Linked DNA regions of Thermogemmata fonticola. The protein of the gene in region 1 interacts with the protein of each later gene in a pairwise test. Links are inferred from orthologs where the notes say so. Each region holds a gene or a part of one and is shown in the gene's direction. Other genes may lie near its edges.

What was found. The genes of interacting proteins can lie anywhere in the genome.
Region 2: the proteins of H0921_RS14040 (region 1) and dnaB interact in binary tests that used the Escherichia coli proteins (3 or more experiments, as listed by UniProt). The link is inferred for Thermogemmata fonticola from one-to-one orthologs.

Annotation. Positions count from the first base shown.
Region 1 is NZ_JACEFB010000012.1:80,097-87,598, reverse strand. The notes cover bases 1,759-4,674. They hold H0921_RS14040 (chromosomal replication initiator protein DnaA), read left to right. Parts: upstream 1,759-2,598; coding sequence 2,599-3,750; downstream 3,751-4,674. Other genes in these bases: H0921_RS14035 (metal ABC transporter ATP-binding protein), read right to left, coding at 3,900-4,674. Also shown: H0921_RS14045 (inorganic phosphate transporter), read left to right, coding at 44-1,444; more of H0921_RS14035, read right to left, coding at 4,675-4,703; H0921_RS14030 (metal ABC transporter solute-binding protein, Zn/Mn family), read right to left, coding at 4,796-5,779; H0921_RS14025 (HPF/RaiA family ribosome-associated protein), read left to right, coding at 6,028-6,978; purD (phosphoribosylamine--glycine ligase), read left to right, coding at 7,290-7,502. UniProt on the Escherichia coli protein: Plays an essential in the initiation and regulation of chromosomal replication. Binds in an ATP-dependent fashion to the origin of replication (oriC) to initiate formation of the DNA replication initiation complex once per cell cycle.
Region 2 is NZ_JACEFB010000005.1:104,515-111,916, forward strand. Bases 2,020-4,968 are described here. They hold dnaB (replicative DNA helicase), read left to right. Parts: upstream 2,020-2,768; coding sequence 2,769-4,169; downstream 4,170-4,968. Other genes in these bases: H0921_RS08990 (putative molybdenum carrier protein), read right to left, coding at 2,020-2,401; H0921_RS09000 (S8 family serine peptidase), read right to left, coding at 4,164-4,968. Outside these bases: H0921_RS08980 (single-stranded DNA-binding protein), read left to right, coding at 425-934; rplI (50S ribosomal protein L9), read left to right, coding at 1,166-1,744; more of H0921_RS08990, read right to left, coding at 1,853-2,019; more of H0921_RS09000, read right to left, coding at 4,969-5,066; H0921_RS09005 (response regulator), read right to left, coding at 5,170-6,387; H0921_RS09010 (phytanoyl-CoA dioxygenase family protein), read left to right, coding at 6,639-7,402. UniProt on the Escherichia coli protein: The main replicative DNA helicase, it participates in initiation and elongation during chromosome replication. Travels ahead of the DNA replisome, separating dsDNA into templates for DNA synthesis.

The DNA of each region.
Region 1 (7,502 bases):
TAGGATTCCCGGTAATAATTCTGATAACTCTATCTTACATGCCATGAGTTTCCTCGAAGCCATCAGCAGTCTTCCTGTTGGTCCCCTGCTCTTGTTATTTGTGGCATTGGCGACGGCCTTTGCTTTCGAGTTCATCAACGGGTTTCACGATACAGCCAATGCGGTGACCACGGTGATCTATTCGCGCAGCTTACCTCCGCTGGCGGCCGTCATCTATTCCGGCTTTTTGAACTTTCTCGGTGTGCTCTTGGGGGGAACAGCAGTCGCCTTCAGTATTGTCAATTTGTTGCCTGTGGATTTGCTGGTCGATGCACGTTCTGGGGCAGCCTTGGTGATGGTGCTGTCCTTGCTCCTGGCGGGGGTGATGTGGAATCTGGGAACATGGTATATTGGTCTACCGGTGTCCAGCTCTCACACTTTGATTGGTTCGATTCTCGGCGTGGGAATGGCCAACAGTCTGTGGGTTGGCCAAGGATTAGCGGGGGTCAATTGGCAAGAGTGTTTGAAAGTCGGCCTGGCCCTGTTGATCTCCCCTTTATTGGGTTTTCTGTTAGCGGGGTTATTACTGCTGCTGCTGAAAGCGACGGTCCGCTCTCCACGGTTGTATCAGCCGCCGCCGGATCATGATCGTCCTCCGGGATGGATTCGGACCTTGCTGATCGGGACGTGTGGAGGGGTCAGTTTCGCCCACGGTTCCAACGACGGCCAGAAAGGGATGGGATTATTACTCTTGGTCCTGATCGGCTTTTTGCCGCTGCATTACGCCCTGACTGTAACCGAGCCGCAGCGAGCGCCGCAGGTCCGTGAGGCGGCCCAGTACTTGCGGGACAAGCTTTCAGATCAAGGTCACGAACTACCTGGTCCCGTGCGTCAAGCCATCGATTTGTTGGAGCGTGAGTTGGCGGAGAAAACATCCTTTGATGAACTACCCTTGGATCGTGAGGTGCGCTGGGAAGTCCGGCAGTCCATTTTGACAATCAGCCGCCATCTTAAAACTCTAGTAGCCGACCCCAACGTATCACCGGAGCTGCGTCAGGAACTGGAACAACTCCGCAAGCAAAAGTTGCTCCCCGCGGTGGAGTATGTCCCAGTGTGGGTGGTCATGGGCACGGCTTTAGCTTTGGGCATTGGAACCTGCATTGGCTACCGCCGGATTGTGATTACCGTCGCGGAGAAGATCGGGAAGCAGCATCTGGCCTATGCGCAAGGGGCTGCGGCTGAATCCGTCGCGGCTGCTACCATTCTGCTTGCAGCAGTTACTGGCCTGCCCGTCAGCACAACCCACGTTCTCAGCAGCGGAGTGGCTGGAACTATGGTGGCCAATCGCTCCGGTGTACAACACCAAACTTTGATCAAAATTCTCACGGCGTGGGCATTCACTCTCCCAGCAACCATGGGTCTGGCGGGTATCCTTTTCGTCATAGGCCGCCTCATCACCGGTTGAGCCTTTCCAGGGATCGCCTCCAACAGCCGCCACCCTTTTCTCCATATCCCCGAAGTTACTTGAGCTGTTCCTGGGCTTGCCTTGACAAGAGACTCCGCCTGCGATGAATCCCCCCTTGGCCTTGCCATCGACCCGGTTCTCTATCCACGACTCGCCACTCCACTCCATTTGGCGATGGGATGCTTTCCTCCCGTGACGGACCTAACGGCAGCGCCAATGCAGGCGGGGTTGTAATCTCTGGCGCGGAAGGAATGACCTTGCTGGCGGCGCCAGGAAGTAGGGAATGCGCCTGCGCGGTGGTGGGGCAAAAGGCCGCAGCTGGTCCAAGAGCCGTTGTTTCTCCCCCAGCTCAGGCAATAGTTGTGATGTTTCAGAAGGAACAAAGAGCAGGAAGAGATGGTCGAGCCAGGTCGAGGCAGGTCCGTCAGGAGGGGGACCACTCGCGAGGGAGATTTGCTGTGCCGGCACGGAAACCGTCCCACTCCCAGGTGATAGCATCCCGGCGTGCAGGAACAGCAGCAGCCGTTGAAGTTCAGGCTGAGCATACCGTGTGCCCCGCAAACGTGGAGGCCGCCGTAGTTCAGGCACTCATCCAACGGATCGGTCCCGCACGCTTTGGCTTGTGGTTCCGAGGGCAGGCCCGCTTCCGGCGGGATCAGGGGGCGATTGTCGTCGCCACACGGAACTTGCAGGTACGTGACTGGTTGGAGCACACTTTTGGTCTGGCTGTGCGCGAAGCGGTAAAAGAAGTGTGCGGTGTCCTTGTACCCCTTCAGTGGACCATCGACCCTGCTGCCGTCCAGGAGGAGGAAGGAGGCGGAGCGGCGGCCAGCTCTGGGTCCGTCCCCACCCCATCCGAAAAGCTAGCCACGACGACGGAGCATTCCCCAAGCAAGGCAAAGCCGGTACCTCCTTCCCGCACTGAGACCCAAAACACATGGCAAAGAGAGGACGTATCTATCCCACTACCGCCACCAATGCTCTGCGGATCACACACCCGTTCTCACCATAATTGCCAACCGGCCAACGGGGAACCCAGGGCCAACCGGAACGGTCACACGCCTCGCAACATCCCGACTCATCGAGAACGTAACGGTCTTGAAGGAGATGAATGCATTCGTTCCGGGATTCGGGAGAATGCCGCGGCATCCTCCATGACTCGTGGCGATTTGGGAGAAATGAATCTGTTCGGCGAGCCGGTGGCAGTAACTTCACCCCGCCGCAGCGGAAGCCGCAGGAGCGTGGACAGTGGCGAAACCGTAGTCCGCGGTCCACGGCGGTGGAAGCGGCTGGAAGATTTTGTCGTGGGGGCATGCAATCGGGTCGCCCACGCCGCAGCGATGAGCGTCGTAGAGGCTCCCGATGAAGCTGTGACTCCCCTCGTGTTTCACGGACCGGTGGGAGTCGGAAAGACCCATCTGCTAGAAGGCATCTATGCCGGTTTGAAGCGAGACTCCCAGCAACGTCCTTGCTACGTCACCGCCGAGGAATTCACCACACGTTTTGTGAGCGCTACGCATCAAGGACGAATGTCAGCCTTCCGGCGGCAATTCCGCGAAGCGACCGCCCTGCTCTTCGATGACTTACATTTCCTGGCCAGCCGTAAGGCTACACAGATCGAGTTCCTGCATACCTTGGACAGTCTGGTCTCCGAAGGACGGCCCGTCGTCGTGACACTCGATTGCCATCCCCGCTTGGCGGACGAATTGATGCCGGAACTGGTGGACCGGCTCTTAGGAGGCGCAGTCTGGGGATTGTTACCGCCTGATGCTGAAACCCGATTGGCTATCTTGCGGCACAAGGCGGCTGGCGCTTCTCCACCCATCCCCGACTTGGTCCTGCGAACCCTGGCCAACTGCCTGCGGGGCAACGTGCGCGAGTTGGAAGGGGCTGTGCACAGTTTACGCCATTATGCCAAGGTAACTGGCCGGCCTGTGGACCTGATCCTAGCACGTGAAGCCCTGGGAGAATTGATCCGGCATGCGGTCCGGGTTGTTACCCTTGCCGAGGTGGATGCAGCCGTGTGCACCGTCTTGCGGCTCTCTTCGGGAACTTTACAATCCAAGTCTCGCGCCTGGGCCGTCACTCATCCTCGCATGATTGCCGTCTATCTTTGCCGCAAACACACCTCGGCGACCTACGGCGAAATTGCCCGGCACTTCGGGGCCAAAACCCATAGCACCGCCGTGGCCGCCGAAAAGAAGGTCCGCCAATGGCTAGAGCGCGATGCCTCCTTGTCTGTTGGCAGCCAGGTCTGGAATGTCCGGGACCTTATCGAACGGATCGAACGCCAACTGCACCACTGATCGAACGCCGCCTGTCACTCTGAACCCCCTACCGGTACCGCTACTTCCTGATCCGGCTCCGACTTGGCCAGCGGAATCCATTGCGTAAGGACTCCCGCTTGGGACCAATAGCCGCGAGTTGCTGCGCCATTCAGGTGGGTCCAGCTTTGTCAGCGAACGGTGGTACCGTAAGTCCGCTGGAGGTTTTCCAGGGTGAAGGTGGAAGCTGTCGGACCGCTGGCAATGAGACGGACGTTCAGGAGAATGACCCAATCGAAGTACTGGGCCGCCGTTTGTAAGTCGTGATGCACTACCAACAGGGTATGTCCTTGATCGCGCAACTGACGGAGTAGTGTCACAATGGTCTGTTCGGTGACAGCATCCACGCCTTGGAACGGTTCGTCGAGGAGGATGAGCGGGGCGTTTTGCACAAGGGCACGAGCTAGAAAAATCCGTTGTTGTTGGCCGCCGGAGAGCTGCCCGATCTGCCGATAAGCCAGGTCTTGCATCCCGACCCGTTCCAAGGCTTCCAGGGCTTGCTGACGTTCGCGCCGTCCTGGGCGGCGGAACCAGCCCAACCGGGCATAGGTACCCATCAGAACCACATCTAAGGCCGTTGTGGGAAAATCCCAATCGACACTGCTACGCTGGGGAACGTAAGCCACACAACCCCGACGGGGAGAATACGGTTCACCCAGAACACAAATTTCCCCTGTGAGCGGACGTACCAGTCCCAATATGGCTTTGATCAGGGTAGTTTTGCCGGCACCGTTAGGACCGATCACCGCCGCCAGAACGCCTCGCGGCACCGCCAAGTCGATGTCCCACAACACGGGGCGTTCGCCGTAGGCCACGGTCAGGTCGTGAATGTCGATGGCAGAATCGGCCGCACATGGGCCGGACGCATCTGGAGGCCGCGGCGCGACCGCCTTGGCTGGCTCAGAGGACGGAGGGGTGGGAGACGTTGGTGTCATGTCCCTATCACATCTCGGAACCGGCCCGATCCACCGCAAAACGCGAGCGTCAGGGGCGGAATATCTGGCCGAGCCTTCCTGACAAAACGACATCAACTAGAGCCAAGAGCACGGACCAGAACACGGACGTTGTGGCGGATCATGCCCGTGTAAGTGCCCGCTGGAGAGTCCGCCGGTCCCAGGGCATCGGAATACAGGGCATCCTGATCGCTGATGAGGCGGACAAGCGGTCCTTGCTTTCGCCGCACATCGTCTAAGACAGCCTGCAATCCTTCAGGCGGCACGGAGGTTTCCGTGAAGACGGCAGGGATGGCCCGTTCGACGATCAGGCGAGCCAGTCGCTCCCGCTGCTGGGTCCCCAGTTCGCTGGCCGTGCTGACACCTTGCAATCCGATGACCTCCCAGCCGTAGGCTCGGCCGAAGTAGCGAAAGGCATCGTGAGCTGTGATCAGGACGCGACGCTCAGGAGGGACGCGCGCCAACTCTTGCCGGATTTCGCGGTCCAGTTGCTGGAGTTGCTCTCGATACGCGGCGGCCCGTTGCGCATAGTATGCCTCGCCTTGGGGGTCCAAATCGCTCAAGACCTGCCGTACTCCCTCGACAGTCTGCGCCCAAAGCAGCACATCGAACCAAACATGGGGATCATAAACCGTCGCATCTTCCTCGGCGGGGAGGAGCTGTTCGCGCGGCAAAGGGTCCGTAACCGCATGGACCCGCCATTGCCGGCGGTTGCGCTCCAATAAGTCCGCCATTTTCCCCTCCAGATGCAAACCATTAATGAACACCGCCTGGGCGCTTTGGAGCTTGCGGATGTCGCCGATGCCGGCAATATACTTGTGTGGATCCACCCCTGGCCCCATCAGGGTTTCGACGTGGACCCGTTCCCCCCCCACTTGCTGGACCAAGTCCGCGACGATGGTTGTCGTACACACCACCCGCACCTTGGACTGCTCCTGCGCGGAATGGGGGGAAAAACGGCCAGTGCAACCGGCGGCCCCCGCCAGCCAGACAGCAAGTAACACCCGCAGCAGCCGCGGCCATCGCCTCCATCCGCAGCTCCATCCGTCGTCTGCCATCTTCGACCTCACGAACTGGACGACATAGGCGAAACTAATTCCTCAATGCATTATAAACGATCCTAGCCTGCGGACTAGAGCAATTCTAACCCAGCAGCATGCTGAGAGCGTGTTCGGATCCCCTCGAATCTTATGCCGGCCCTGCTACCTCTAAGCTCATGACCAACAGAAGATAGCGCGCAAGCTGTTCAACGGAGTGCGGAATAGCGACTGCATCCCAGCAAAAACTTAACCCCTAGAGGTACGTTATGAGCAGCGAATCGAATCTCACAGCTTACCCGGTCCCGACTCAAACAACTCCGGACAGCCAGGAAGGACTGACGGAATTCCCCTGGAAACTGGTCTGCAAGGGGATGGAAGTCGCCGAGGATTTCATCCCACGAGTACGGAAGCGGATTGGCACTTTGGAAAAGCATTTGCAATCTTTTGATCCTGAAGCTGTGCACCTATACATTCATATCGAGAAGATTCCCAAAACGGAAAAATATGAGGTGAAGATGGTATTGAGTCTTCCGGAGCATCTGTTGAAAAGCGAGAAACGGCACGCCCAGGTGGAGGTGGCTGTGGGAGAGGCGACTAAGGCTTTGGTCCGTCAGTTGGAAGCGCTGAAAGCGCGCTTGCGCGGGGAGCCGCTTTGGAAGCGCAAGGCCCGCCGAGCCAAGCTGCGGTTCGCCACTACGCCTCAAGCGGCAGATCAAGGACCGGCCACAGTGGCCGAAGCCACAGCCCGCCACTATGCCCAATATGCAGCAGAATTGCACCACTTCGTCCAGCGACAGCTCTCGTCCAGCGGCATCTCCGACCACAAGGTCGCTGATTATCTCGAAGCCGTCCAGAATCAACGTTCCGCGCCTCTCAGCCGCCGCCTTGCCCAACTCAGTGACAAGGCTAGAAGCTTCCACATTGCTTTACAGAAACTGCATGCCGATACACCCGTTCCGTCGCCTGCTCACTCAGGAGAAACTATCTCTCCGCCAAATTCTACATTGATTTCTCATTTCGATCATATTCTAGCTCATACTGACGCCTTAGTCCGTGAAGTTTTTGATCTTTATTATATCGCCGGTTTTGAGTTAGAGGATATCGCTCATATCACGGAACGACCGCAACGAGAGGTCGAGCAAGCGTGGCAAACCATTCAACATTTACTCCGCGAGGCTGTGCGCCGGGAGGCTTTGAGCCCCGTTACGAGGCGGTAACCCGGCTTCCTTCCTCCATCCCCCACGGTGCGACGAGGGGCCCGACCTGCCCTCCCCATCCTTGGCCGCTCATCTCACCCCCCAATTGGGTCAACTCATCACCAGTCATCTGGATAAGATCCAGGCGCAGGAAAAGAAGAGACAGGCGGTGGCCTCGGACACACCCCCGAAGGGCAAGCCAGGGCATAAGATGTCTGGTGTGCCGCTGGGCTGACCGGGTGACCGCCTTGTCGCCGTACAGAAACCGAGTTTCTTGCAGATACCCGGCGGTGAATGCCCTAAAGTGTTGCGGGAACAGGAGCCAAGACGATATGGACGATAGGAGTGGCCGTGCCCAGGGTGCATCCCTGACGAAACCGGAAGGTGCCGCTGAGGGAACATCTGCGCCCCGCTGGAACGTGCTGGTGATCGGGAAAGGCGGTCGCGAGCATGCGTTGGCGTGGAAATTGAAACAATCTCCACACTTGGGACGGTTGTTCTGTGCGCCGGGGAATGCCGGGACCGCCGACGAGGGAGCGATCAAT
Region 2 (7,402 bases), on another replicon or contig:
GCGAGTATTGACAAAACCACCGTTGTTGACGAAACCATCGTTCTCATCGCTCCGTCCCGCTCGATGGCCTCTACCTGAGCGGGGGCAAGGAATTGCCTACCTGTTTCTCCGGTAAGATAGGATTGATGCCATTTTTTCCGCGCGAGGTAAGGCAACAGGCTCGCTTCTTCCTGCCTGATCCTTGGAGTTGTTCCATCTTCCCGCCCTTCCCGGAATAGTAGGATTGTGCTGGCAGTCAATTTCTCCGACGCCCGCACCTACGGGGTATCCGATGTTCTAAACCCCTCGGCTGATTTTTTTCCACCTACGGACCTTGCGATGGACAGGTGGGTGTGGGATAGTTGGTAAGAGGATGGCGTCTCAACCGTTTCCCAGAGTCTGAACCGTATCCCCTAGCGAGACCCATCCGAGAGGAGGTCGCACCATGGCGACGTTGAACAAAGTGATGTTGATTGGCCGGCTGACCGACAATCCGGAAGCTCCACGCACCCTTCCCAGCGGCAACACGGTCATCAAGTTCCGCTTTGCCGTCGGGCGCAGCCGCAAAAATCCCCAAACCGGGCAATGGGAAAACGATCCCAACCCCCTCTACATCGATTGTGAAGCCTACAGCCGGCCGGACACACGCCGCAATCTGCCCGAACTGATCTACCAATATGCGCGCAAGGGAGACCCGCTCTACATTGAGGGGCGGTTGCAACTCGACCAATGGGAAGACAAAAACGGCGGCGGCAAACGCTCCAAACACAAAGTCGTGGTGGAAAGCATCGAATTCCTGGGCAGCCGCAATCCCGATGGCCCGCCTCCCGCCCCGGCCAACCGTTCCAATTCCCGCGTGACCGCCTCTGCTCCCCACGATGAGGAATTGCCGGACTCCTATACCCCGGATACCCCCTCCACCGGCCAAGAGGATGAGGACCCCATTCCTTTCTGATCCGCAGATTCTGATACGCAGATCATCCGCCCCTGAAGCGTGGCCGCTGGCTTAAGCCAAGGCCACGAGCAGGACCTGCCGGGAGGAATTACGCCCCCCTGCGGACAGTGGCCGGATTGATCCCTAAGATGACAAATCCCGGTACTGTATGCGCGAGGGGACATAGCTCACCCAATGGAAAAGAGTCCGCCCGGCATCGCATCCGCGGCGGATTCCTAAGGAGTAATTTCCATGGCCAAGAAAAGCTCAGCCAAGGCAGCCGGTCAAGCCGCGACAACCGCTTCCACCCAACGCCAGCCCAAAAAGAAAATCAAAAAGCGGCAACAGGTGAAAAAGGACCCGCATGGCAACGTCTTCGTCGTGCTAGTCCAGGATGTTCCTCATCTCGGACGGCAAGGAGAGGTCGTGCGGGTTCGTCCCGGCTATGCCCGCAATTACCTGTATCCCTACGGATTGGCGGTACCCCCCACCGAGGAAAACCTCCGCCGCTTGGAACAGTACAAGATTCAGGTCCAGAAAGCACGCGAAGCGAAAATCGCGGACCTCAAGGTGTTGGCCGAGCAACTCTCCCGCCTGCCCGTTATCACCATCGAAGCCAACGCCAACGAAGAAGGCCATCTCTATGGGTCGATCGGTCCGGTCGAAATCAGCAAATACCTCAAGGGGAAGAATCTGCTTGTCGAACCGGAAATGATCCGCATGGAGCAGCACATCAAGGAGGCCAACACCATCGTCGAAGTGCCGGTGCACCTGGGCTATTCCATCGAAGCCAAGATTCAGGTCGCCGTTATCGCCGCGACCCGGCGTTGAAAAGCCGTCAGGACGAACCGGGAACAACAGCCAACACAAGCCTTCCCAGCGGCGTGGGCCAGCACATTCCCCCACCAGGGTCGGAAAAAAAAAGACCAGGCCCAAGGACTATATTCCGGAAGACACGATGGGCGGCGCGCTGACTCCCCCGGCTGACTGGTTTTTGACCAGTTGAAAAACCTGCACCAAAAAGCGGTAGGTGAATTCCTCGATCCCCTCGGCGTTACTTTCGCGATTCCCCGCCACGTTCAACACAAAAATGTTATTTTGGACCAGCCATTGGAACACCTCTTCCGGCGTCACTTTCACTTTGGAACGCGGGGATTTCGGATACGGGATTTTCAATAAGGGCCGCTGGAGTTCTTCGGCATAGCGGAGAGTGGCAGCCACACCATCCGCATTCCAGCGACTGGCGATACAGAGCGTGCCCCGAGCAAATTCCACATTCCGACGTGTTCGCTTGGTGTATTCGCTTGTGGGTAAAGCCAGCATGCCGTAGAGCCGCTCGTATTCGGGCTTCGGGCCATCCTCGGTCAGAAAACCTTTCGGCATCCAGCCGCCCGTAGGTATGCCACAGGCTTTAGCGGCCTTCAAACCTCCCAAATCCGCACCCGTCTGCCCCCCGGAAATCACCCGCTTCAACTCAAATGCCGCCATGATTGCACCCCCCGGAAGTCCTGGATACCCCCCCCGCTGGCAAGACGAACCTGGACATGATGGAATGAAGGCTTCGTCCCCCTTGTGTTTATTCTACAGCAGCGATAGCACAACTGTCTTTTGATCTGACGGTAGCGCTCGTGTGATCACTCGATGGCCAGGCCCCGGCCTCAGCGACGCCGGATGGACTACACCACCAACCTTGCAATCGCCCTTCCCCGTCTAGCACAATCAGGATATGTTAGGCACCCGCGGAGCAGGACAGGTTAGGGTGTAAGGTCCGCGGCAACGAGCGGGATTCGCCGCCCGGACCGCCCTGTCCTGCCCCAGAGTTTGAGTTGTTGATGTCGCCGGAAGGCAGAGTAAGATGTCCGACGGACTGAATGAGCGTGCTTTACCCCATAACCTTGAAGCGGAAAAAGGGGTCCTGGGAGGCATTCTCCGCGACCCTGACGAATTGCCGACCGTGCAACAGTTGTTACGTCCTGACAATTTCTATCTCGATGCGCACCAGAAGATCTACGCTGCCATCCTGGAGCTGGCCAACGAGAACCTTCCCATCGATCTGGTCATGCTCCATGAGCGGCTGAAGCGGAACAAACAACTGGAAGATGTGGGAGGCGCCCTTTATCTGACCGAATTGTGGGAGGCGGTTCCTACAGGGGCGAATGCGGAATACCATGCCCGCATCGTGCGGGATGCCGCCATGGTGCGCAGCCTCATCCACGCGGGCACGGAAATCCTCCGGGAAGCCTACGAACGCACACAATCGGCAGATGAGTTGGTCGCCCAGGCGGAACGCCGCATCATGGACATCGCCAGGGCGGGCTTGATTGGCGAAACCAAGACCCTTTCGGAAGCCATCCATGAAGCCTTCGCCCGCATCGATGCCCGGACAGGACGGGACAGCAGTCAATTGGCGGTGAGCGGCCTGCCCACCGGTTATGTGGACCTCGACAACCTCCTGGCAGGATTGCAGAACTCCGAGTTGATTGTCATCGCTGCCCGTCCGTCGGTCGGAAAAACCGCCTTTGCTCTCAACATCGTCCGCAATGTCATCACCAATTACGATGCCGCCACTCATGGGGGTGAAGCGGGTCCGCCGGTACTCTTTGTCAGTTTGGAGATGACCCGAATCGAACTGGCGGAACGCCTCCTGTGCTGCCAAGCACGCGTCGATAGCCACAAGGTTCGCAAAGGCACACTCCACGCCGAGGATATTCAAAAGTTGATGGACGCGGGCGATGTGCTACGCCGGGCCAAATTGTATCTGGACGACACCCCCTCCCGCAGCATGATGCAGATCGCCGCTCTGGCTCGACGGCTGATGAAAAAACACGAGAAGGAAGGCGGTTTACGCCTGGTGGTCATCGATTACTTGCAACTGATCGAGCCAGAGAATCGCCGTGATCCCCGGCAGGAACAGGTGGCGCAGATCAGCCGGCGCCTGAAGTTCCTAGCGCGAGAGCTGGGCATTCCCGTCGTCGCCCTGGCGCAGGTCAACCGCGCCTCTGAAGAACGGCAAGACCATAAACCGCGCCTGGCCGATCTGCGCGAATCCGGCAGCATCGAGCAGGACGCCGACACCGTGTTGATCCTCCACCGCCCCGGACGTTACGAAGGCTCGCAGGAGGACAATATCTTGGAGGTCATCGTCGCCAAGCAGCGCAACGGCCCCACCGGAGAAATCACCCTCACCTATCTCAAGCCCTACAACCGCTACGAGAATTACATCGCGGATATCAGTTACAGCGGAGACGGCTTATGACCGTTCCTCAGGACGGTTTGCTCTGGCCGGTTCGCCCGCTGGAGCGTGTTCGGACGGCGTCGGTTCCGGAGCGAAGGAAGACGCCGAGCCGGGTTGGGATGACGGCCGCGGTCGACTCAACCAATACAAAAGGGCTTTCACCTCGAAAGGCTTCAAGTCCGGCTTGAGGGAAAGAAGTCGGGCGGCGATGCCCGTGAGATGAGCGGCAGCCCAACTCGTCGCTGGTTCTGTGGCAAAGGGACCGAGATAGCCGCGCCCGTGGGCTTGAAACTCCACCTGATCCCGCAAGCAATAGGCGAATTGGAGCGGATCCGGGAAAAGGGCCTTATCGACGGACAACAAGGGGGGGGCAAACGCCGCGGGGTAGCTGCGCGTGAAAGGATGGTCATTATGGGCCGCCGCGACCACCAAAACATCCCGATAATAGGCTTCCTCGACCATCTGGAGCAATTGCCAGCGCCGCGCGGGGGGTTGCAGGCGCTGTTCCACGATTCCCAGGGACAAATTGATGATTTTCACCTGCCACACATCCAAAGCGTGCCGGAGTGCCGCCAGAACTGTCTCAATAGTGGTCCCTGACCCCACCGCGAAAACGTCCGCCGAGAAGAGTTGAACCCGCGGAGCCAGTGTCACAATGATGTCCGCCACTGTGGTCCCATGTGGACTGGATTGCCGCCCCTGGTAGGGTAATGGCGGGCCATGAGGGCGGAAGATGGCCCCTTCCACGTGTGGAGGCTCCCTGCCCCGCTGGCGGGCGCGTTCCGCAAGCACAGACCACTCGATTCCCGAATCGACCACGGCCACCCGGATTCCCTCCCCCGTGGCCCGGCTGTCCTGAAGCAGTCGTTCCGGAGTCAGTTGGAGAAGCACAGACTCAATCAGGTTCAGGGATTCCATAAGCAAGCGGAGTCATTGCGGAAGCAGAAAGAATGCCGTGGCTGGTGACTCTCCCTCTGCCCCTACGGGCCGTGACGGACAGGTTCTCATCCTCTGGCGAGCATCAAGAGTGAGTCCAACTCACGTCGAGTAGCTGCCGGAGGTCCCGGATCATGCGTGTGCAGTATTCCACGGCCCGCACGCCGTGCTGGCGGGAGAGAGTTCGCACCTCTTCGAGCAACTGGATCACAGCCTCGGAATCTTTCTCCGCTGCTCCCGATTGCGCCAGCCCTTGTTTGATGTGCTCCAGCACTTCGGGCGGCGGTTTGTCTTCGTGCAGCAGGTCGCGGACCCGTTCGCTGGCTTGCAAAGCCGCAGCTAGGGCATCGATGAGCAACCTCTGTCCCTGCCGTTCCGCCAGGCTTCGCCGTAACAGGTCCACTCCTAGATCGGCTGTCGCCCGTGCTACTTCCATATCTTCCGGACTGAATTCAGCGCCGGCCTTGTCGAACAACTCGATGGCTCCGACGATGCCCTCGCCGATGGCCATGGGTGCGATCAGCAGCGTCCGGCGCTCCCGTTCCACGGGCAACAACTGGAGAGCCTCGCTGGCACTCGGTATCGGCTCGGACAGCAGGATCGGTTCCTGGCGGCTCAGAGCGGCGGCTACCAACGTCTGGCGGAACGGCACGGCCTCGACTTCCAGAAGCGCACCATCGGGCTGATACAGCATCCATCGACCGCCGAGCGGCACCCCCTCCGGAGGGCTGACATACACCACCAATAGCCCATCGGCCGCTTTGGTGATTCGGATGGCCCAGCGGAGAAGATCCCGCGCTGCGTCGGGAATGGGAACGGGGTCTTGGAGAACAGCGGCCGCCTGGACATAGGGGATGATTTGTTCGACGGCGTCCCGGAAAGCAGCCAAGGAGCGTTGCAATTCCCGTTGCCGCTTCAGGGGGCGGATACGTGCTAACTGCCGCCGCACCGCCGCCAGAAACGACTCGCGCGTCAAGTCCACATTTTTGTCCAGATAATCCCGCACCCCCATCCTCAAGGCTTGCAGAGGCGTGGCCTGATGGGCAAAGCCTGTCACCAGAATCGCTGTGATTTCCGGTTGAAACTCCACCAGGTCTTCCAGAAGTTGCAAACCGTCGCTGCCCGAACCGAGATTCCAATCCAGAATGGCCAAATCGATGACCTGCTGGCTGGCGATCCGCAAGGCAGCCTCAGCATCCGCTGCGCTGAAAACTGTGACTCCAGGTCCCAGCTCAGCCAGCCACTCCGTGAAAGTCCGCCGGACACTTTCTTCATCATCGACGACCAAAATAGCTTCACTCATGGAGTCTGCTACCACTTGCCGCGGATCGTTTCACTTCCCCAAGCGGAACGAAAGCCCTGAATCGCACGGACCGCAAGCCTGGTTTCCATCGTCCACCCTGCAATCCGTTACAATCATACGCAGGTCGATCCGCCGAACTAGCATCATTGCAGTATATTGAACAACATAGAGGGACCATTCGGCAGGCTTTTCGCAAGGCATCCGGCGACTCGGCGATGAGTTTTTTCCCAGCAAGTACAGGAGTTGAAGAGATGACCGCCATCCTCTCCGACGAAGCCATCCGCACCTACCACGACAAGGGATACTACCTGGCTCGCGGCTTTTTCGATGCGGAAGAGATCGATCTGCTGCGCCGCTCTGCCAAGGAGGATCACGATCTGGACAAACATGCATTCGGGCGCGCAGATGGAGAAGGCGGCGTTGTTCGTCTCTCGCTGTGGAACCATCCCGGCGAGGGCATCTACGGTATGTTCGCACGCTGCGAACGGATGGTCCGCAGTTGCGAAAAAATCCTCGGCGGCGAAGTCTATCATTACCACTCGAAGATGATCCTGAAAGACCCGAAAGTGGGGGGAGCCTGGACGTGGCACCAGGACTACGGTTACTGGTATCAAAACGGCGTATTGCTACCCTGGCTGGTCAGCGTTTTCATCGCCGTGGACCCGTGTACGCGCGAGAATGGCTGCTTGCAAGTCATCGAGAACTCTCACCACTGCGGACGGATCAATCACGTTCTCACCGGCGAGCAAGCCGGGGCGGACCGCGAACGCGTCCAGGAGTTGCTCAAGCGCCCCCAGCTATTCCCCCATCGCTACATTGAAATGGAACCGGGGGATGCCTTATTCTTCCATTGCAACCTCCTGCATCGCAGTGATCAAAACAAAAGCGATCAGCCGCGCTGGGCAATGATCTGTTGCTACAACGCCGCCCGGAATGATCCCTATAAGGAAAGCCATCATCCGCGTTACACCCCTCTCCACGTCGTGCCCGATGCGGCCATCAAACAGGTCGGTAT